2 linked regions of the Amycolatopsis sp. NBC_01480 genome follow. The protein of the gene in region 1 interacts with the protein of each later gene in a pairwise test. Links are inferred from orthologs where the notes say so. Each region holds a gene or a part of one and is shown on either strand. Other genes may lie near its edges.

Region 1 (10,817 bases):
GCTCCGCGACGTACCCGGGCGCGGCGGTGCTCGCCTCGGGCTCGGCGGTGCACGCGACGGCCGGCATGGTCCGCTACGCCGGGCACGCGGCCGAGGTCGTCCGGTCCCGCTGGCCGGAGATCGTCGCGACGGGCTCGGTCACCGACGCCGGGCGGGTGCAGGCCTGGGTGGTCGGGCCGGGCATCGGCACCGGCGCGGACGGCCGTGAGCTGCTGCGCCACGTCCTCGGCCAGGGCGTCCCGGTCTGCGCCGACGCCGACGCCACCACGATCATCGCGCGCGACCCCGACGTGCTCGACGCCCGCGACCCGGACACCCCGCTCGTGCTGACGCCGCACGCGGGGGAGTACGAGCGCCTGATGGGCCGCAAGCCCGGCGCCGACCGGCTCACCGCCGCGCGCGAAGCGGCGAAGAAGTACAACGCCGTGGTCCTGTTGAAGGGGCATTGCACGGTGGTCGCGGCACCGGACGGCCGCGTCTCGGTCAACACCCCGCGCGGCTCCTGGCTCGCCACCGCCGGCTCCGGCGACGTCCTCACCGGCCTGATCGGCTCCCTCCTGGCCGCTCGCGTCGACCCATGGCTGGCGGCGTCGGCGGGGGCACAGGTGCACTCGCTGGCCGGGTCGCTGGCGGCGAAGGGCGCGCCGACTTCGGCGTCGGGGATCGTCGACGCGATTCCTTCGGCGCTGCGGGTGGTCAAGGCTCGTGAGTGGCTATGACGGTTCTAACCGTCAGCAACACTCACGAGCCCTTCCCGGCTGGAAGTTATCGAGTTACCTGTTAACTCCCGGGGCAAAATCTGGTAAGAAGCACGTGTGAGCGGCGACACTCCTGATCAGGCGGCCCCCAGCGGGGTGGCCTGTGCCTAGGACCCGCCCGTCGGATGCCGCCGTCGAGCAGCGGCGGAAAGAGATCCTCGACCACGTCATCGAGGTGCGCGAGGCTCGGATCGACGACCTCACCGCGCGGTTCGGCGTCAGCCTGATGACGATGCACCGCGATCTGGACGACCTGGCCGAGCGGCGGCTCCTGCGCAAGCTCCGCGGCAAGGTCGAGGCCTACCCGGCGCTCACCATGGAGACCGCGAGCCGGTTCTCGCTGCACGAGGGCGAGAAAGAGGCGCTCGCCGAGGCGGCGATCCGGCAGGTGGAGCCCGGGCAGACCGTGTTCGTCGACGATTCCACCACGTTGTTTCCCCTGGTCGAGCGGCTGGCGGAGGTGCCGGGCCTGACCGTGATCACCAACTCCCTGCACGCCGCGCGGTTGCTCGGCAGCGGTGTCGAGGTGGTGCTCGCCGGGGGTCGGTACCACGCCGAGTACGACTCCTGCTCCGGGCCGGACGTGCTGGCGCTGCTCGACCGGACCCGCGCGGACGTCGCGTTCGTGTCCGTCAGCGCCGTCGCCGTCGGGCGGCTGTTCCATCCCGTGCGCGACTACGCCGAGCTGAAGAAGGCCGTGCTGCGCGCCGCGAACCGCAACGTGCTGGTGCTGGACCACTCGAAGTTCGGCCGCACCGCCACGTACGCGCACGGTTCCGTCGGCGACTACGACCTGCTGGTCACCAGCGAGATCACGCCGACCGAGGAGATCGAGGCCGCGCTGAACGAGGGCACGGCCGTGGAGACCGTCGAACACGTCGAGGAGGGGCAGCCCTATGACAGCTGAGCTGGTGGCCGGGGTCGATTCGTCGACCCAGTCGTCGAAGGTGGTGGTCTGCGACGCGCGCACAGGTGAGGTCGTGCGCACCGGCCGCGCGCCGCACCCGGACGGCACCGAGGTGGACCCCGCCGCGTGGTGGACAGCGTTCGGGGAAGCCACGAAGGACGTGCTCGAGGGCGTCCGGGCCATCGGCATCGGCGGTCAGCAGCACGGTCTGGTCACCCTAGACGAGGACGGCGAGGTCGTCCGCCCGGCGTTGCTGTGGAACGACACCCGCTCGGCGCAGGCGGCCAAGGACCTCACCGACGAGCTGGGCGGGCCCGGCGTCTGGACCAAGTCCGTCGGGTCGGTGCCGGTCGCCAGCTTCACCGTCACCAAGCTGCGCTGGCTCGCCGAGCACGAGCCCGAGAACGCCGACCGCGTGGCGCGGGTGCTGCTGCCGCACGACTGGCTGACCTGGCGGCTGCTCGGCCGGCCCGAGACGGCCGTGACCGACCGCGGCGACGCGTCCGGCACCGGCTACTTCTCCCCGACCGAGAACACCTACCGGCTGGACGTGCTGGCCCACGCGTTCGGCGGCCGCACCCCCGAACTGCCCACGGTGCTGGGCCCGGCCGACGTCGCCGGGCACACCGGGAACGGCATGCTGGTTTCCGCGGGCACCGGCGACAACATGGCCGCCGCCCTCGCGCTGGAGCTGGCGCCGGGCGACGCGGTGGTCTCGATCGGCACCAGCGGCACCGTGTTCGGCGTGGCGGAGCAGGGCTCGGCCGACGCGAGCGGCCTGGTCGCCGGGTTCGCCGACGCGACCGGCCGGTTCCTCCCGCTCACCGCGGCGCTGAACGCCGCCCGCGTGCTCACCGCGGGCGCCGCGATGCTGGGCGTGGAGCTGGCCGAGTTCGACCGCCTCGCGCTGGCCGCCGAGCCGGGCGCGGGCGGGCTCACGCTGCTGCCGTACCTCGACGGCGAGCGGACGCCGAACCTGCCGGATGCCACCGGCTCACTGCACGGCCTGACCCGGGCGAACATGAGCCCGGAGAACCTCGCCCGCGCGTGCGTCGAAGGCATGCTGTGCGGTCTGGCCGCCGGCCTCGACGCCGTGCGCGCGCAGGGCCTGGAGGTACGGCGGGTGCTGCTCATCGGCGGCGGCGCGCAGTCCGCGGCCGTGCGGGCCGTGGCGCCGATCGTGTTCGGCGTGCCCGTGGTGATCCCCGAGGTCGGCGAGTACGTCGCCCTCGGCGCCGCGCGGCAGGCCGCCTGGGCGCTGGCCGGCTCCGCCGAGCCGCCCGCCTGGGCGGGACAGGGACCTGGAAACCGGCTCGAGCTGGACGAGCCGACCGGGGCGCAGCGCGCCGCGGGCCACGAGATCCAGCACCGCCACCGCGAAGCACGCCAAGCCGTGCACGGGGTTCCCGCGAAATTCGGAGAGGACTGACCGATGGCCACCATCACTTACGACAAGGCGTCCCGGCGCTACGCCGGGACCGACCGGCCCGCTGTCGACGCGCTCGAGCTGGAGATCGCCGACGGCGAGTTCCTGGTGCTCGTCGGCCCGTCCGGCTCCGGCAAGTCGACCGCCCTGCGCATGCTCGCGGGCCTCGAGGACATCGACGACGGCGCCGTGTGGATCGGCGACCGCGACGTCACCCAGCTGCCGCCGCGCTCGCGTGACATCGCGATGGTCTTCCAGAACTACGCGCTGTACCCGCACATGACCGTGGCGCAGAACATGGGCTTCGCGCTGAAGATCGCGGGCCGCCCGGCGTCGGAGATCAAGCAGAAGGTGCTCGACGCCGCGAAGCTGCTCGACATCGAGGACTACCTCGACCGCAAGCCGAAGGCGCTCTCCGGTGGCCAGCGCCAGCGCGTCGCCATGGGCCGCGCGATCGTGCGCGAGCCGCAGGTGTTCCTGATGGACGAGCCACTGTCCAATCTGGACGCGAAGCTGCGCGTGTCCACCCGCACGCAGATCGCCGCGCTGCAGCGCCGCCTCGGCGTCACCACCGTGTACGTCACGCACGACCAGGTCGAGGCCATGACGATGGGCGACCGCGTCGCGGTGCTGTCCGACGGCCTGCTCCAGCAGTGCGACACCCCGCGCGCGCTGTACGACCACCCGGCGAACGTGTTCGTCGCGGGCTTCATCGGCTCGCCGGCCATGAACCTGGCCTCGGCGAAGCTGACCGCGGACGGCGCCGAGGTCGGCGGCGCGAGCGTGCCGCTCAGCCGCGAGATCGTCAGCGCGGCCGACGGCGACACGATCACCCTGGGCTTCCGTCCGGAGTCGCTCGAGGTGACCACGGACACCGACGGCACCCTGCCGATGAAGGTCGAGCTGGTCGAGGAGCTGGGCTCGGACGCGTACGTCTACGGCAAGCTGGCCGGCGAGGACGCCGCGGGCACGCAGTCCAACGTCGTCGCGCGGGTGGACCCGCGCACACCGCCGAAGATGGGCGACACCCTGCACCTGCGGATCCGTCCCGACGAGCTGCATGTGTTCTCCGGCACTACCGGGCTGCGGCTCCCCTGAGGTCGTGACGTGGGAAACTGGTAGTCGCTATGACTGCCAGTTTCCCGCGGGCCGAGGTCGTGATCGACCTCGACGCCCTGCGCCACAACGTCACCCTGCTGGCCGAGCGCGCCCCGGGCGCCGAGCTGATGGCCGTGGTCAAGGCCGACGCGTACGGCCATGGCGCGCTGCCCGTCGCGCGCGCCGCGATCGACGCCGGGGCCACCTGGCTGGGCACCTGCTCGCTGGGTGAGGCGCTGGACCTGCGCCACGGCGGCATCACCACCCGGCTGCTGAGCTGGCTCGACGTGCCGACCGCCGATTTCGCGCCCGGGATCGAGGCGGACGTCGATCTCGCCGCCAGCTCCGTCGACGAGCTCCGCCGCATCGCGGACGCCGCCGGTCAGGCCGGCAAGCGCGCGCGGGTGCACCTCAAGATCGACACCGGGCTCTCCCGCAACGGCTGCCCGCCCGCCGCGTGGCCGGAGCTGGTCGAGGCCGCGGCCGCCGAGCCGCGGGTGGACGTCGTCGCCATCTGGTCGCACCTGGCCTGCGCGGACGAGCCGGGCCACCCTTCGGTCGACGCGCAGGCGAAGCGCTTCTCGGAGGCGTTCGACATCGCCCGCGCCGCCGGGCTGGAGCCGCTGCGCCACCTGGCCAACTCCGCCGCCGTGCTGACCCGGCCGGACCTGCACTTCGACCTGGTGCGCACCGGCATCGCGATGTACGGGCTCAATCCCGTGCCACAGAAGGAAAACCTGCGCCCGGTGATGTCGTTCCGCTCCGCCGTGGCGCTGACCAAACCGCTGCCCGCCGGCGAGTCCGTCTCTTATGGACACACGTGGACCGCCGAGCGCGACACCACGCTGGCGCTGGTGCCCGTCGGGTACGGGGACGGGGTGCCGCGGTCGCTGTCCGGCAAGATGGACGTCTGGCTGGGCGGGCGGCGCCGTCCGGTGGCCGGGCGGGTGTGCATGGACCAGCTGGTGGTCGACTGCGGTGACGACGTGCCCGCGGTCGGCGACGAGGTCGTCCTGTTCGGCGCCGGCGAGGCCGGGGCGCCCACCGCGCGGGAATGGGCCGACAAACTCGGCACCATCGACTACGAGATCGTGACCTCGATGTACCGGCCGCGCGTGCGCCGGCGGTATCTGGGAGGACCGGCGTGACACCTTCACGGAGACTGTGGGCCATCGTCGGCGGTGTGGGCGCCGTGGCGACCGGCACCGCGGCCGCGGCGCTCGTCGCCGCGCAGCAGCGCAGGCACAGTGAGGACCCGTACGTGGACGAGCGGCTCGGCGAGCTGAAGCCCGACCGCACCTCGACCGTCGCGGCCGAGGACGGCACGCCGCTTTCGGTCGAGGAGATCGATCCGGAGGACGGGGGGACACCGGAGCTGACGGTCGTCGGCGTGCACGGTTTCGCGCTCTCGCGCCGTTGCTGGCATTTCCAGCGCCGGGACCTGGCGACGCTGCGGCTGCCGCGGGTGCGGCAGGTGTACTACGACCACCGCGGCCACGGGCTGTCCGGCCAGGCGTCGGCGGAGACCAGCACCATCGAGCAGCTGGCGCACGACCTCGACAGCGTGCTGCGGGCGATGGTGCCCGAGGGTCCGATCGTCCTCATCGGACACTCCATGGGCGGCATGGTGATCATGGAGCTGGCCGCGGAGCACCCGGAGCTGTTCGAAGACCGCGTGCTCGGCGTCGCGTTCATCGCCACCGCGGCGGGCGAAATCGGCTCGCGCGGGCTGCCGCGGCCGCTGCTGTCCAAGTACAACCCGCTCACGCGCGGCGTCGGCAATCTGGCCGGCTGGCAGCCGGGGCTGGTGGAGTTCGTGCGCGCGGCGGGCGGCCAGCTCACGCGCCAGGCGGTGCGACGGCTGGCGTTCGGCAGCCGCGAGGTCTCGCCGCGGCTGGTCGACTTCATGCTGCAGATGCTGGACCTGACGCCGGTGCGCGGGCTGGTGAACTTCGTCGACACCCTCGGCAGCCACAACCGCTACGCCGCGCTGGCCGGCCTGAAACACGCCGAGGTGCTGGTGATCGGCGGCGACTCCGACCGGTTCACGCCGTTCGCGCACGCCGAGCGCATCGCCGCCGAGCTGCCCGAGGCGGAGCTGGTGCGCGTGCGCGGGGCCGGGCACATGGTGCTGCTGGAGCAGCCCGAGCTGGTCACCAGCCATCTGATCGACCTGTTGCAGCGCTGTTTCGGCAGCGCGGCCCCGAACCGGCGGAACTGGTGGTGGAAACGGTGAGCTTCCTGTTCGCGACCCCCGAGGACACGATGGCGTTCGGCCGGGCGCTGGGCGCGTCGTTGCGCGCGGGCGACCTGGTGCTGCTCGCCGGGCCGCTCGGCGCGGGCAAGACGACGCTGACCCGCGGCATCGCGGACGGCCTCGGCGTCGGCGGGCGGGTCAGCTCGCCGACGTTCGTGCTGGCCCGCGTGCACCCGGCCGGAACCGCGGGCGTGCCGTTGGTCCACGTCGACGCGTACCGGCTGGGCGGCGACCTTTCGCAGCTCGACGACCTCGACCTGGACACGGATCTGGAGCGTTCCGCCGTGGTCGTCGAGTGGGGCGAGGGCACGGCGGACCGCCTGTCGGACGACTACCTGGTCGTCCGCCTCGACCGCCGCGACGACGACGTGCGCGTGGTGGAGCTGGAGCCGCACGGCACCTGGGCCGCACGCCGGCTCGTGAGTGTTTAAGACGGTTCTAACCGTCATAAACACTCACGAGCCCTTTTGCCACCAGTCCAGGACCCGGGTGCCCGACAGCGTGAGCCACTTGGACGGCTCGCCCGCCGGCACGTCGACCTCGAACCACACCCGGCCAGGGTGGCGGCGGCCCTGGAGCCAGCTGCCGTCCGGCTGCCGGGCGGCGCGGATCAGCTCGATCGCCTCGGCCATCCGCGGATCCGGCGGGGTGCCGTCGAACAGCGAGGCCTCGCGGAAGTACTCGGCCGCGTTCAGCACGTTGTAGAACCAGCGGAACGGATACGCGAACCGGTCCACCCAGTCCGCGACCGGTTCACCCGTGGACAGACGGCGGAAAAGCTTACGCTGCAACAGGTATTCCTCGCCGGAGCGACGGGCCTCGCGCGTCGCGTCCGTGCCCCCGGTCGCGATGTCGTACGCGAGCAAGCCCTTGAGCGTGTTCAGTGTCGAGTGGACTGACGAACGCGTTGAGCCCTCGACCCATTCGCAGTTCCAGCCGCCGTCGGGCAGCCGGTGCTCGACGAACCAGTCGACGATGCCGGTGACGTCGGCGCCCAGCCACAGGCCGTTCAGCACCGTCCAGGAGTTGATGCAGCAGTCGACCTCGCCGCCCCAGTACGGCAGGTTGTCGTACTCCCAGCGGCTGTTCTCCGCGATCAGCTCGGCCGTGCGGCGCGCCCGCAGGACCGCGGGGTCGAGGCCCCATTCCCGGAGGGAGTTGAGCGACCAGGTCGTGGCGGTCCACGGCTGGCCGTCCTCGCCGCCGCGGAAGCCCGCCGGGAAAAACGCGCCGCCCGCCCACTGGCCGTCCGGGTCCTGCAGCGCGAGCAGGCGCGCGCCGAAGCCCTCGGTCGCGACCCTGGCCCGCGTCGCCTCCCACACCTCGGGCGGCTCGTGGCGCAGGTCGCGCTCGACCTGCCAGCGCAGCGCCGGGTCCGAGTCGAGAAGCCAGTCGGTCACGACGCCGCTCCGTCCGCCGGCTGGACGATGCCGTTCGCGATGCCCAGCTCCACCAGGTCGGCCGGGCGCAGCCGCAGCCGGTCGGCGATCTCCGGGATCTCGGTCATCGGCCGTTTCAGGATCGCCGCGGCCGCTTCCGGTGACGTGACGGAGAAGTACGCGTCCGGCGCCACCCAGGACGACCCCGGCGCCGCGAAGGCCATCGCGCCGCCCGAACCGCCCTCGCCGATGACCAGCGTGGTGACGGGGACTTCGGCGGTCGCGATCGCCTCGAACAGCTCCGCGATGGCCGCGCCGACGCCGGTCTGCTCCGCGTCCTCGTCGTTGGCCGCGCCCGGGGTGTCGACGAGCGTCAGCACCGGGATGCCCAGCCGGGACGCCAGCCGCACGAGACGGGCCGCCGTGCGGAAGCCCGCCGGGCGCGTAGCGGTGCCGCACTGTGCTGCGTACGCGACCGCGCGGCCGTCTCGCCGTCCGAAGCCGCACAGGACGCCTTCGTCGACACCGCCGGCGCGGTCTCCGTTGATCGTTTCGCGCCAGTCGAAGTAGCTGTTGAGGTACTTCGCGGCGCGGGCGCGGGAAGACGCGCGCGCTGCGCGTACGGCGTCCCAACCCGACTCGGGCGGTTCCACCGTGCCCAATGCCTTAGGCGGCGGAACGGCTTCGGTCGAGCGGGCCGTCAGCAGGAAGAGCCATCGCGCCAACACGTCGGCCAGGTCCTCGGGCTCCACGAGCTGGTCGATCTGGCCCCACTCGTACTTGGCCTCCGCCGTGTACGCCTCCGAAGGCGACGTCGCGGGCCGCACCCGCGAGCCGGCGAAGCCGACCTGAGCCTCCGGCAGCCCGAGCACCACGTCGGCGCTCGCGCCGAGCGTCGCCCAGCCGCCACCCGTCGTCGGGTCGCGCAGCACGGAGATCTGCGCGACGCCGTCTTTCCGCGCTGCCGCCGAAGCCCGCGCGATCCGCTGCAGCTGCGAGAGCGCGCGCATGCCGTGCTGCATGCGGCTGCCGCCGGTCGCGATCAGCGAGACCACGGGCAGCTTCAGCTCGCGGGCCTTGGCGAACGCGGCCTCCACCCGGTCGCCGGTGCGCTGCCCGATCGAGCCGCCGAGGAAGCCGAACTCCCAGGTGATCAGCACCGTTTCGACGTCGCCGACCTTCGCCGTGCCGACGACCACCGACTCGGATTCGCCGCTGCGCTCTTCCGCCGCGGCGCGCGCCACGCCGTAGCCGGGCCAGTCGATCGGGCCGTCCGGGCCGTCAGTGTCCACAGAGGACACCCTCAGTTCCTCGAAGCCGGTCGAAACGGCGGCGATCACCTCACGGGCCGGGGGCCTCATCCCAGCGCCCGCTTCAGGATCTTGCCCATGTCGTTGCGCGGCAACGCTTCCAGGTACCGCACGACTCGTGGCCGCTTGTGCGGCGCCAGCAGTTTCGCGACGTGGTCGGCCAGCTCCTCGGCCGACGGCCGCTCGCCGTCCGGCACGACCCACGCGACGATCCGCTCGCCGAGGTCGTCGTCCGGCTCGCCGGTGACGGCCGCCTCGGCGACGCCGGGATGCTCCAGCAGCGCGTTCTCGATCTCACCCGCGCCGATCTTGTACCCGCCGCTCTTGATCAGGTCGGTGGCCTTGCGGCCGACGATCTTCACGTAGCCGTCGGCATCGCGGGTGGCCATGTCGCCGGTGCGGAACCAGCCGCCGTCGAGCGCGGCGGCCGTGGCGTCCGGCCGGTTCAGGTACTCGGTGAACAGGTTGGGCCCGCGCACCTGGATCTCCCCGACGGTCTCGAGGTCGGTGATCGCCGCGCCGGCTTCGTCGACCAGCCGCAGGTCGACCCCGGACAGCGGGACGCCGACCGTGCCCGGCTTGCGCTCGCCGTCCGCGCGGACGCTGGTGTTCATCAGCGTCTCGGTCATCCCGTAACGCTCCACTACCTGCTGCCCGGTCGCCGCCGTGATCCGCTGGTGGTCGTGCACCGGCAACGCCGCCGAGCCCGAGACCAGCAGCCGCGCGCCACGCAGGGCGGTCGACAAATCGCTGTCATTCGCGACGGTTTCCGCGATCCGGTGATACATCGTCGGGACGCCGAACATCATCGTGGCGCCGTCCGCCAGCTCGCGCGCGACGCCCTCGGTCGAGAACCGGCCGAGGTGGCGCACCGAGCCGCCGCGGCGCAGCGGGCCGAGGATGCCGAGGATCAGGCCGTGCACGTGGAACAGGGGGAGTGCGTGCACGAGGACGTCTGAGGCGCTCCACCCCCACGCGTCCTCCAGCGCGTCGAGCGTCGAGGAGATCGCGCGCCGGGGGAGCACCACGCCCTTGGGCGGGCCGGTGGTGCCGGAGGTGTAGACGATCAGCGCGGGTGACTCCGGGTCGGGCTCGGCTTCCGGCACCGGGCCGTCGCCTTCGAGGGTGACGTCGAGGCGCGGCAATTCGGCCAGGCCCGCGGGCAGCTCGACACCCGGTTCGGCCAGCACCAGCGAGGGTTTGCTGTCGGCGACGATGTGCGCCAGCTCGCGCTCGCCGATCTTCGGGTTCACCGGCACCGCGGGGACCCCCGCGAGCAGCGCGGCGACCACGGCGACACTCGTGGGCAGCGTGGACGTCGCCCACACCGCCACCCGGTCGCCGGGCAGCTCACGCGCCAGCGCGCCGGCGACCGCGCCGAGCTGTGCGTAACTGAGGGCCCGGTCGCCGAAGCGCAAGGCCTCGGTGTCCGAACCGGTGGTGATCGCGGGGAACAGCGGATCGGGCACGTCGAGTACCTCCTGCGTCGCTTCATCGACCGGCGCCTGGCTTCGCACGGTACCGCGCCACGACGTCCGCCACCTGCGACGCGATTCACAGGGTTACGGGGGTTGCCCGTTCAGCCCGGCAGACATGCGCCGCGAGCCTGGTCGTAGGCTTGGACACCGTGTTAGTACTGGCGATCGACACCTCGACCCCGGCCGTGACCGCGGGCATCGTCG
Region 2 (10,800 bases), 1.5 Mb from region 1 along the record:
CTGCGTGACCCCGCCCGGCGAGCCCTCCACCTGCGGTGACGCCATGGTCTGGACCGAGTCGACGATCAGCACCCCGGGCTTCACGGCGTCGACGTGCCCGAGGATCGCGGCCAGGTCGCTCTCGGCGGCGAGGAACATCTCGCCGTGCACATTGCCCGTGCGCTCGGCGCGCAGCCGGACCTGCCCGGCCGACTCCTCACCGGTGACATACAGGGACCGCCCGGCCGTGGCCGCCCATTGATAGGCCATCTCGAGCAGCAGGGTCGACTTGCCGACGCCCGGCTCACCGGCCAGCAGGACCACCGCGCCCGGCACCAGCCCGCCGCCGAGCACCCGGTCGAACTCGGGCACCCCGGTGGACTTGGCGCGCGCCGATTCGACGTCGACCTCGGCGATCGGCCGCGCGGGCGCGCTCGGCGCCCCGGCCGCGACCCGCGCGATCGCCGGATTGGCCCCGCCACGCTCCTCGAGCGTGCCCCAGGCCTGGCATTCGGGACAGCGCCCGACCCACTTGGCGGCCTCGTGCCCGCACTCGGCGCACCGGTAGACAGTGCTGCTCTTCTTCACCACGCGCCGAGGCTAGCGGTGGGCACCGACAGAAATCAGTGACCCGCCGCGGCGTTGCCCTGGGCCTGGTCGTGGGCCGGTGCGGCGACCGGCAGCGCGACGACCACCGGGCCGGCGTTCTGGAAGGTGAAGGTGACCTTGATCGTCTGGCCCGGCCACAGCGGCTGCTTGAGGTTCTGCAGCACCACCGAGCCGACGCCCAGCTGGGTCGGCGCGGAGGACGTGGGCGCCGCGGCGTCACTGCTCGAGGACGGCGGCGCGGTGTCGGACGGCGGGGCGGTGTCGGACGAGGAGCTGGAACCGCTCGTCGGCACCGAGGAAGAGGACGGCGCGTCCTGCTGGTTGGTGGCCTCGACGGGGTCCGAGGGGCCGATCACCAGCGAGTGGCCGGCGACGATGGCCGTCGAGCCGCTGATCGTGGCCGGGCCGTCGGTCGCGTCGGAGGTGACCGAAACGAGCTTGTCGTCCTGCGCGCCCTGGTTGACCAGCGTCAGCGTGAGCGGCGCGGACTGGCCGGCCGAGTAGGCGGCGCCCTGCACCGGGTACTGCACCGCGGCGTCGCGCAGGACCAGCGTCTTCACTTGCGCGTAGGTGCCGTTGACCGCGGGCTGCTGAGTGTCGGTCTGGGTGATCTGACCGGCTCCGCAGCCGGCGAGCACGAGCGCGGCGCCGAGCGCCGACACACCTGCGCCGAACACGCGGCGATTCTGCAGCCTCACGTCGGAGTCCTTCCATCTCACGGCCTCGTCACGACGAAGACTAGCCGGGGACCCTCGCGTGCGCGGAACCGGTCCGCCTTGCGGGCGCGCCGCCATCGAAGATCAACCGTCCAATTAGGAATTCGCTGGTGTCGATCAGCGCATTCCCGTCACCTGCATGAGCACGGGGCCGGAAGATTTGTCAACCCCCGCCCAGGCCGCTGACCTGCGACGACGATCCCGGGGCACTAGGTGGGCTTCGGAGGACCGTGCTAAGATGGCATTAGCGAAAGGGGCAGAGGACACATGGTTTTCAAGGTCGGAGAGACCGTCGTCTACCCGCACCACGGTGCCGCACTCATCGAAGCCATCGAAACCCGCGTGATCAAGGGCGAGGAGAAGAAGTACCTCGTCCTCAAAGTCGCGCAAGGGGATCTTACGGTTCGCGTGCCTGCTGACAACGCCGAGATCGTCGGTGTGCGTGACGTCGTCGGGCAAGAAGGACTGGACAAGGTTTTCGACGTACTGCGTGCTCCGCACACCGAAGAGCCCACGAACTGGTCTCGTCGGTACAAGGCCAACCTCGAGAAGCTCGCCTCCGGCGATGTGAACAAGGTGGCCGAAGTGGTGCGCGACCTCTGGCGGCGAGAGAAGGACCGCGGACTTTCAGCCGGTGAAAAGCGGATGCTGGCGAAGGCGCGGCAAATTCTGGTCAGCGAGCTCGCGCTCGCGGAGGGCACCGACGAGGACAAAGCGGAAGTCCTCCTCGACGAGGTTCTGGAAACCGCGACGGTCTGACCCCCTGGGTCATCCGGCTCGCCCGGCGGAGGCTCCGGGCAGTCGCCTCTCTACGATCACGACCTGATGAGCCAGCTGGTGCAGAGCGTCGTGTTCGTGACTGTCGCACACCGGACCGCGGATCCAGAGGCAGCTCTGGCCGTGGTGAACGGTGAAGTTCTCCTCGCGCACACCGTGCGGGGGCTGCTCGGCACACCGGAGATCGATCTGGTGGCCGTGGTGGCCCCCGAGCGGTGTGCCGCTGCGTTTTCGGGGGCTCTCGGGGATCTGCCGGCCCGCTGCCGGATCGTCCCCGGCCCCTCGCTCCGGCCGGCTTTCGCCGCCGTTGAGCCAGAACTTTCCCCGGACGCGGTTGTGCTGGTGCACGACGCGCTCCGGTCGTTCACTCCGCAAGGGACGATCCGTGACGTACTGGGCGCGGCCCGGGCCGGCCGCGTCGTCGTCGTCCCCGTTCTGCCCATGGCGGACACCGTGAAGTCCACCGATGAGGCGCGGCTGATCACCGGCACCGTCGACCGCGACGGGCTCCGCACCGCGCAGACCCCGGTCGGCTTCCCGCTGCCGGAGTTCCGGGCCGCGCTCGGGACGGACGACATCTTCGACGCCGCCGTCCTGGCCGGCGCCGCCACCGTCCCCGGCCATCCCGACGCGATGCGCGTCGCGAGTGCTTTCGAACTCACCCTCGCCGAGGCCCTGGTGGCCCTGCACGGTCACGAGGAGCCCCTGTGAACGACCTGCGCGTCGGCAACGGCGTCGACGTCCACCCGATCGAACCCGGCCGCGAGTGCTGGATGGCCGGGCTGTTGTGGCCGGGCGTCGACGGCTGCGCGGGCCACTCCGACGGCGACGTCGCGGCCCACGCGCTGTGCGACGCGCTGCTGTCCGCCGCCGGGCTCGGCGACCTCGGCGCGGTCTTCGGCACCGGCGACCCGCGGATGGACGGCGCGCACGGCGCCGACATGCTCGCGGAGGTCCGCGCGCTCGTCGAAGCGGACGGGTGGCGCGTGGCGAACGCGACGGTGCAGATCATCGGCAACCGCCCGCGCGTCGGGAAACGGCGTGACGAGGCGCAGAAGGTGCTCGGCGAGGCCGTCGGCGGTCCGGTGAGCGTCGCCGGCACGACGTCCGACGGGCTGGGCCTCACCGGCCGCGGCGAGGGCGTCGCGGCGGTGGCGACGGCACTCCTGGTCCGGCCTTGATCGCTTAGGCTGCGAGCCATGGCACTGACTTTCAACGACGCCACGAAGGCGTTGCTCGACGGGAACAACTTCCCCGTGGTCGCGACCATCAACAAGGACGGCTCCGCGCAGACGTCCGTGCTGTGGGCCAAGCGCGAAGGCGACACCCTGGTCTTCGCGACCGTCCGCGGGCGCCTCAAGGAACGCAACATGGTGCGTGACCCGCGGGTGTCCGTCTCGGTCTTCGACACCGGGAACCCGTACAACTACGTCGAAATCCGCGGCCGCGTCGAGATGACCGACGAGGGCGGGCGCGAGCTGATCAACGAGCTGGCGCACAAGTACACCGGCAAGGACTACCCGGCCGAGCCGCCGGAGAACATCCGCGTGCTGGTGCGCGTGATCCCGGAGAAGATCACCGGCAACGCCGCCTGAAGCGAGTTCGCCGCCGGGGGTGAGCCGGACGCCACATCCCGGCGGCGAAACGCCCGGTTTTCTGGCTAGGCTTGGCGCGTGGCCATCAACGCGGTGTTGTTCGACTTCTCAGGCACGCTCTTCCGGCTCGAGCAGAACGCCTTCTGGCTCGACGGGCTCGCCGACGCCGACGGCACGGCGCTCGACGTCGAGGCGCAGACCGAGCTGATGCGGCGGATGACCGCGCCGGTCGGGCAGGTCGTGGAGCTCGACGAGGAGCACCAGCACGCGTGGCACCAGCGCGACCGCGACCCGGAGCTGCACCGGAAGGTGTACCTCGAGGTGCTGCGCCGCTCCGGCGTCCCCCGCCCCGAGCAGGCCGAGGCGCTGTACCAGCGGCTGATCACGCCGGGCGAATGGACGCCGTACCCGGACACCGAGGCGGCGCTGAAGGCCGTCTCGGGCCAGGGCCGCAAGGTCGGGGTGCTGAGCAACATCGCGTTCGACATCCGGCCGGCGTTCTCGCAGCGCGGCTGGGACGCGTACGTGGACGAGTTCATCCTGTCGTTCGAGGTCGGGGCCATCAAGCCGGAGCTGGAGATCTTCCGGACCGCGCTGGACCGGCTCGGCGTGCGCGCCGAGGAGACCCTGATGGTCGGCGACAGCGAGGAGGCCGACGGCGGCGCCCGCGCGCTGGGCTGCGAGTTCGCCCTGGTCGACCCGCTGCCCACGACCGAGCGGCCGGACGCGCTGCTCGGCGCGCTGCGGGCGCACGGCCTGCTCTGACCGGCTCGTGAGTGGCTATGACGGTTCTAACCGTCATGAACACTCACGAGCCCTGCGACCTCGCCCACACCCACCCCGTACCCTCTGGGGGTGGCCCTACACCTCTTCGACACCGCGACCCGTGCCCCCCGGGAGTTCGTTCCCGTCCGCAGCGGAACGGCGTCCATCTACCTGTGCGGGGCCACCGTGCAGGGCGTGCCCCACATCGGGCACGTGCGGGGGGTGCTGAACTACGACGTGCTGCGCCGCTGGCTGCTCCACAGTGGACTCGACGTGCTGCTGGTGCGCAACGTCACCGACATCGACGACAAGATCCTCACCAAGGCCGCCGAGGCGGAGCGGCCCTGGTGGGAGTGGGCGACCAAGCACGAGCGCGAGTTCGAGCAGGCCTACGACGCGCTCGGCTGCCTCCCGCCGTCGGTCAACCCGCGCGCGACCGGGCACATCACGCAGATGGTCGAGCTGATCCAGCGCCTGATCGACAGCGACCACGCCTACGCGGCGGACGGCGACGTCTACTTCTCGGTGAAGTCCTTCGACGGCTACGGGTCGCTTTCCGGCCAGCAGCTCGACGAGGTCCAGCAGGGCGAAACGCCGACGCGCGGCAAGCGTGACTCGCGCGACTTCACGCTGTGGAAGAGCGCGAAGCCGGGCGAGCCCTCGTGGCCGACGCCGTGGGGCGACGGCCGTCCGGGCTGGCACCTGGAGTGCTCCGCGATGGCGACGAACTACCTCGGCGCCGAGTTCGACATCCACGGCGGCGGCGTCGACCTGGTGTTCCCGCACCACGAGAACGAGCGCGCGCAGTCGAACGCGGCGGGCGACGGCTTCGCGCGGTACTGGCTGCACAACGCGTGGGTGACCATGTCCGGCGAGAAGATGTCCAAGTCGCTGGGCAACACTGTGTCGATCCCGGCGATGCTGGAGCGCTACCGGGCGCCCGAGCTGCGGTACTACCTGGTGCAGCCGCACTACCGGTCGACGGTCGAGTACTCCGACGGCGCGGTCGCGGAGGCGGCGCAGGGCTACCGGCGGATCGAGGGCTTCCTGCGGCGCGCGGCCTCGGCCGGCGAGGTGCCGCTGGGCCAGGTGGCGCCGGAGTTCGCCGCCGCGCTGGACGACGACCTCGCGACCCCCGCCGCGTTCGCCGTGGTGCACAACACGGTGCGTGACGGTAACGCCGCCCTCGACGAGGGCGACACCCCCAAGGCGCTTGAACTCGCCGCCTCGGTGCGCGCGATGACCGACGTGCTCGGCCTCGACCCGTTGTCCGCGCGCTGGTCCGAGGGCGGCTCGGACACCCCGGTCCGCGAGGCGCTGGCCGAGCTGGTCGAAAGCCTGCTCGCCGAACGGCAGCAGGCCCGCGCGGCGAAGGACTTCGCGCGCGCGGACGCCGCCCGTGACCGCCTGGTGCAGGCGGGCATCGTGGTGGAGGACACCCCGAACGGTCCGCAGTGGACGGTCAGGAACTCCTGATCGCCGCTGCGGCGGATTAAGGACTCGTTACATGGCAGGCAACTCACGGCGTCAGGGCGCCATCCGCAAGACCGGCACCAAGAAGGGCCAGGTCGTCGGCTCCGGCGGGCAGCGGCGCAAGGCGCTGGAGGGCAAGGGCCCCACGCCCAAGGCCGAGGACCGGCCCGGGCACAAGGCGTACCGCGCCGCGAACGCCGCGAAGACGCGTGAGCAGTCGCGGCAGAAGAAGGCCGACAAGCCGGAGCTGATCGCGGGCCGCAACCCGGTCGTCGAGGCGCTGCGGGCGGACGTCCCGGGTGTCGCGCTGTACGTCGCGCTGAACATCGAGATCGACGACCGCGTCAACGAGGCCGTCCGGCTGGCCGGCGACAAGGGCATCTCGATCCTGGAGATCCCGCGCGAGGAGCTCGACCGCAAGACGAACCGCGCGATGCACCAGGGCCTGGGCTTGCAGGTGCCGCCGTTCGAGTACGCGCACCCGGACGACCTGATGACCGCCGCGCGCGATTCGGGCAACACCCCGCTGTTCGTCGCGCTCGACGGCGTGACGGACCCGCGCAACCTCGGCGCCGTCATCCGCTCGGCCGCCGCGTTCGGCGCGCATGGCGTGCTGCTGCCGGAGCGCCGCAGCGCCGGCATGACGGCCGTGGCGTGGCGCACAAGCGCGGGCACGGCGGCGAAGCTGCCCATCGCGGTCGCCACGAACCTGACGCGCCAACTGAAGTCGTGGGCGTCGAGCGGCCTGATGATCGTCGGCCTCGACGCGGACGGCACCGTGGACATCGACGCGCTGGACCTGGCGTCGGAACCGCTGGTCGTCGTGCTGGGCTCGGAGGGCCGCGGCCTCTCCCGCCTGGTCCGCGAAACCTGCGACGCCACCGTCTCGATCCCGATGGCGGCCGGCGTGGAATCCCTGAACGCCTCGGTCGCTGCCGGTGTGCTGCTCGCGGAGGTCGCCCGTCGGCGCCGTTTGGCCGGGCGCATCTGACCCCTGTTCCACCTTCTGGCCTGTCCCCCTGATCCAGGGCGACGGGCCAGATCTCTCTCCGCTCCCCACCGCCCCATCCACAGCCCGCTCCGATTGTGGACAACTCCGCCCTCCATCCCGCTCTCGGCAGTTCCCGTCGGCCCCCGCCGATAAACTGGACTGGGGACGCCCCCCGGAGAGGGTGGGGGCTGCGTTCCAGGCCGGGGCAGGCGCAGGGGCAAGGACTGCGGTCCACGGCCGAAGCCGGGACAGCGTTCGCGACGGGGTGGCGTTCGGGAGTCGACCGACGCTGGTGGACACGCTCCGTGATTCGCGCGTGATACTCCGGGCTTCGCTCCACCGCGACACCCACTCGGGCTAAGGTCAGCTCCGGAACCGAGGGGGTCCGCTACCGATGTCGTTCGTTTCGCCGCTGTTCTTGTGGTACTTCATGCCCACGGTGCTGGTCGCCGTGCTGGTGTGCCCGCGGAGCTGGCGCAACGGCATCGTCGCGGTGGCGAGCCTGCTGTTCTACGTGATCGGCGCCGGACCGTACATTTTCCTGCTGCTGCTGTGCATGGCGGTCAACTTCTTCGCCGGGCCCGCGCTCGAGCCGAGCCCGTGGGACCTGCGGGGGACGCGGCGCCGGCGGATCCTGATCGGCGTCGTCACGCTCGACGTGCTGGTGCTGGTGATCTGGAAGTACGCGGGGTTCGCGACGCAGCAGATCGCGGCCGTCTCGCACTGGTTCGGCGGGGACCTCGGCGTCGCCAACATCGTGGTGCCGATCGGGATCTCCTTCTACACCTTCCACCACATCTCGTACGTCGTGGACATTTACCGCGGCGAGCGGCGCGCGCTGCGCAACCCGGTGGCGTTCGCGGCGTACATCGCGATGTTCCCGCAGTTGGTGGCCGGGCCGATCGTGCGGTACCGCGAGATCGCGGACCAGCTGCCGCAGCAGCGTTCGCACCGGCTCGACGACATCGCGGCCGGCTTCCCGCGGTTCGCGCTGGGGCTGTGCAAGAAGTCCATCGTCGCCGACTCGCTCAGCCCGATGGTCGAAGCGTGCTTCGCGACGCCGCCGGACCAGATGACGTTCGCGACGGCCTGGCTCGGCGCCATCGGCTACACCCTCCAGCTGTTCTTCGACTTCTCCGGCTACTCCGACATGGCCATCGGCCTCGGCCGGATGCTGGGCTTCCGGCTGCCGGAAAACTTCGCCCGCCCGTACTCGTCGGTGACGATCACGGAGTTCTGGCGCCGCTGGCACATGTCGCTGTCCCGCTGGTTCCGCGACTACGTCTACATCCCGCTGGGCGGCAACCGCGCCGGCGCCGGGCGCACGTACCGCAACCTGTGCATCGTGTTCGTGCTGACGGGTTTCTGGCACGGCGCGCAGTGGACGTTCCTGATCTGGGGCTGTTACCACGGCGCGCTGCTGGTGATCGAACGCCGCTTCAACCTCGCCGAGACGCCGGCGGGCCCGGTCGCCCGGATCGCGCGCCGCGCGCTGACCCTGCTGCTCGTGGTGTTCGGCTGGGTATTCTTCCGCTCGGCCGACCTCGGCCATGCGCTCGCCATGATCGGCCACATGCTGCTGCCGGACTTCGGCGGCCTCGGCGACGTCGTCGAAAGCGCGCTGACCAACCAGCGGCTGGTCATCCTCCTCGCCGCGCTCGCCGTTTTCTTCCTCCCGGCGCACCCGGTCACCGGCCCACTGCTGGAATCCTCGCGCAGCCGCGGCGCGACGGCCCTGCGCGTCGGCGTGATGACCGTCGGCCTCGTCTACGCCGCCATCCTGGTCGCGACGGGGACGTTCAGCCCATTCCTCTACTACCAATTCTGACCGCAAAGCCGCGGTGACTGTCTGCATTCGGTGACACGGGGGCACCGGCTGCGCGGGGAGGTCCGCCCGCGTCCCTCCGACGGGGTTTTCGGCGTTTCGGAGAAAACCGCAAAACGTGAAAATCCTTGCCCAGAGTCACCTCGAACCTGGAATATTGTCCCCCGAATTTCTTATTTCGCCGGTCACCCCAAGCGCGTAAAGTAACTCCCCGCGCTCGAACCGATACGCAACGCACTCGTCCGTTCGAGTGGTTCAAGGAGGTGAACCGTGGTCGCGGAAGCCGGCCGTCCTCACCGAAGCTCACTACAGGAGATCTTCTGGACCCGCACCACGTTGTTACTGACCGTGCTCGTCGTGATCGCGGTATTGAGCCTGTGGATCTCCAGCATGATGGACGCCGGCACGGGTAAAACGCTCGTCACCTCCCTGGGCACCGGCACGCTGATCTCCGCGCTGGTCGGCTTTGGACAGACCTTGATCACCGCCAGCGCGTCGCAGCGCGCGATGGTGACTCCGCTGATCGAGGAGAGCCGGCGCGCGCTCGAAGACCTCAGCGCCGAATACCGGTCGCTCAACAAGGAGTTCTTCCCCACGCACGTGTTCGACGCGACGACGGACCCCGACCCCGCGTTCAACCGGATGCTGATGTCGGACCTGGACAACACGCGCCAGTACTTCTTCCGCGGCTTCTCCGGACGGCACGCGGCCGCCCGGCTTCTGTTGACCCGCACCGATCGTGAGCTGCACGCCGTGATCGCCGACCCGCGCGACGCCGGTTCCATCAGCGGCCGCGCGCGTTACCTGCTGCGGCGCGAGGCGGCGGAAGTCGACTACGAGGCGATCCAGAGCGGCCTGCACGAGGAGATCCACATTGGACTCGTCGGGCTGTTCCTGGCCCGCAGCCGGTGCGCGCAGGTCGACATCACCGTGGTCGCCGACCCGCCGCTGGACCGGCTGGAGATGTTCGACGCCAGCGTGTGGGTCACGCTGTACAGCGACGTGCGCGGCGCGACCAAGCTGTACCCGCGGTCGCTGCGGTTCACCGAGGGCTCCTTCATCTACAACATGGAACGCGCCGAGTTCCTGCGCCTCTCCCAATCGCGGACCGGCCGCCACTTCCGCATCACCTCCGCGACGACGCGGGCCGATTTCCTTGTCCTGTTCGAAAAGATCACCGGATCCGACTTGTCCGAGGAGAACTTCCGTGACTTGGAGGGAAGGTTCCACGCCTTCCGCGCGGAGTTCTCCGCACGAGCCGAGCTAGGGAGCTGAGCCGTCTTGCTCACTCGCTTGTCCCCACTGAACCACCTGGCCACACGGCTGCGCTCGGCGGGTTTCCCGCTGTCCCAGGACTGGCGCACCGTGGACGTCTGGTTCCGAAAATGGGCTTCGCAAACGGCGTTGCGCGATGAGCTGCGCGCGCTGCTACGCGCACCGACCCCGGAGAACGCCGCGGCCATCGCCGCCGGCTCGCGCGAGACGACAACCCATTTCGCTTGGTGCCTAAGGGATAATCCGGACGATCCGTTCTCCTTCTGGCTGCACGAATACAAACCGCAGGAAGACTGGCGCGAGGGCTACGCCGATTCCGTGCACAACCACAGGTATCACTTCTGCACCACCATTCTCCGCGGCAACTACCTGCACGAGCGATACTCCACGACCTGCGACGGGGAAAGCGGCCTGATCACGTCCGCGCAACTCCGGCGCCGGACGCTGTGCCAGGCGGGCGCTTGCTCGATCATGCTCGCCGACGAGTTCCACCGGATTCCCGAAGCGGCCGAAGGAACCATGACTTTCCTCGTGAAATCACGCCCCGTGAGCATTTCCAGTCTCTCGTACGACCCGGCCACAGGAATCGGGCATCGTCACGTTCCGGTGGAGGTCCGATTGGGGGACCTGGCCGACCGACTCTAGCTACACCCCGCCGTCACGGGCGCATACCATTGCTCCACCCGCTTGAATGCCGAAGCCGGGATCGGAGAGATGTATGCGCGCGCAAAAGAACACCGTTCAGCCGACCGTCGCCGCAACGGCCATCGCCGCGGCCACGATCGCCCCCGCGAC

What was found.
Region 2: the proteins of tsaE (region 1) and rlmB interact in binary tests that used the Escherichia coli proteins (3 or more experiments, as listed by UniProt). The link is inferred for Amycolatopsis sp. NBC_01480 from one-to-one orthologs.

Annotation. Positions count from the first base shown.
Region 1 is NZ_CP109442.1:4,029,736-4,040,552, forward strand. What follows is about bases 5,150-8,149. They hold tsaE (tRNA (adenosine(37)-N6)-threonylcarbamoyltransferase complex ATPase subunit type 1 TsaE), read left to right. Parts: upstream 5,150-6,421; coding sequence 6,422-6,877; downstream 6,878-8,149. Other genes in these bases: alr (alanine racemase), read left to right, coding at 5,150-5,337; OG371_RS19410 (alpha/beta fold hydrolase), read left to right, coding at 5,334-6,425; OG371_RS19420 (squalene cyclase), read right to left, coding at 6,902-7,846; OG371_RS19425 (carboxyl transferase domain-containing protein), read right to left, coding at 7,843-8,149. Outside these bases: OG371_RS19385 (NAD(P)H-hydrate dehydratase), read left to right, coding at 1-719; OG371_RS19390 (DeoR/GlpR family DNA-binding transcription regulator), read left to right, coding at 862-1,665; xylB (xylulokinase), read left to right, coding at 1,655-3,094; OG371_RS19400 (ABC transporter ATP-binding protein), read left to right, coding at 3,098-4,189; more of alr, read left to right, coding at 4,219-5,149; more of OG371_RS19425, read right to left, coding at 8,150-9,186; OG371_RS19430 (acyl-CoA synthetase), read right to left, coding at 9,183-10,604; tRNA (adenosine(37)-N6)-threonylcarbamoyltransferase complex dimerization subunit type 1 TsaB, read left to right, coding at 10,763-10,817. UniProt on the Escherichia coli protein: Required for the formation of a threonylcarbamoyl group on adenosine at position 37 (t(6)A37) in tRNAs that read codons beginning with adenine.
Region 2 is NZ_CP109442.1:2,483,970-2,494,769, forward strand. Bases 4,944-7,926 are described here. They hold rlmB (23S rRNA (guanosine(2251)-2'-O)-methyltransferase RlmB), read left to right. Parts: upstream 4,944-5,948; coding sequence 5,949-6,905; downstream 6,906-7,926. Other genes in these bases: cysS (cysteine--tRNA ligase), read left to right, coding at 4,944-5,917; OG371_RS11810 (MBOAT family O-acyltransferase), read left to right, coding at 7,300-7,926. Also shown: DNA repair protein RadA, read right to left, coding at 1-570; OG371_RS11770 (hypothetical protein), read right to left, coding at 603-1,286; OG371_RS11775 (CarD family transcriptional regulator), read left to right, coding at 1,572-2,063; OG371_RS11780 (IspD/TarI family cytidylyltransferase), read left to right, coding at 2,130-2,792; ispF (2-C-methyl-D-erythritol 2,4-cyclodiphosphate synthase), read left to right, coding at 2,798-3,262; OG371_RS11790 (PPOX class F420-dependent oxidoreductase), read left to right, coding at 3,281-3,676; OG371_RS11795 (HAD family hydrolase), read left to right, coding at 3,755-4,441; more of cysS, read left to right, coding at 4,532-4,943; more of OG371_RS11810, read left to right, coding at 7,927-8,733; OG371_RS11815 (hypothetical protein), read left to right, coding at 9,067-10,005; OG371_RS11820 (hypothetical protein), read left to right, coding at 10,012-10,650; OG371_RS11825 (HD family phosphohydrolase), read left to right, coding at 10,724-10,800. UniProt on the Escherichia coli protein: Specifically methylates the ribose of guanosine 2251 in 23S rRNA.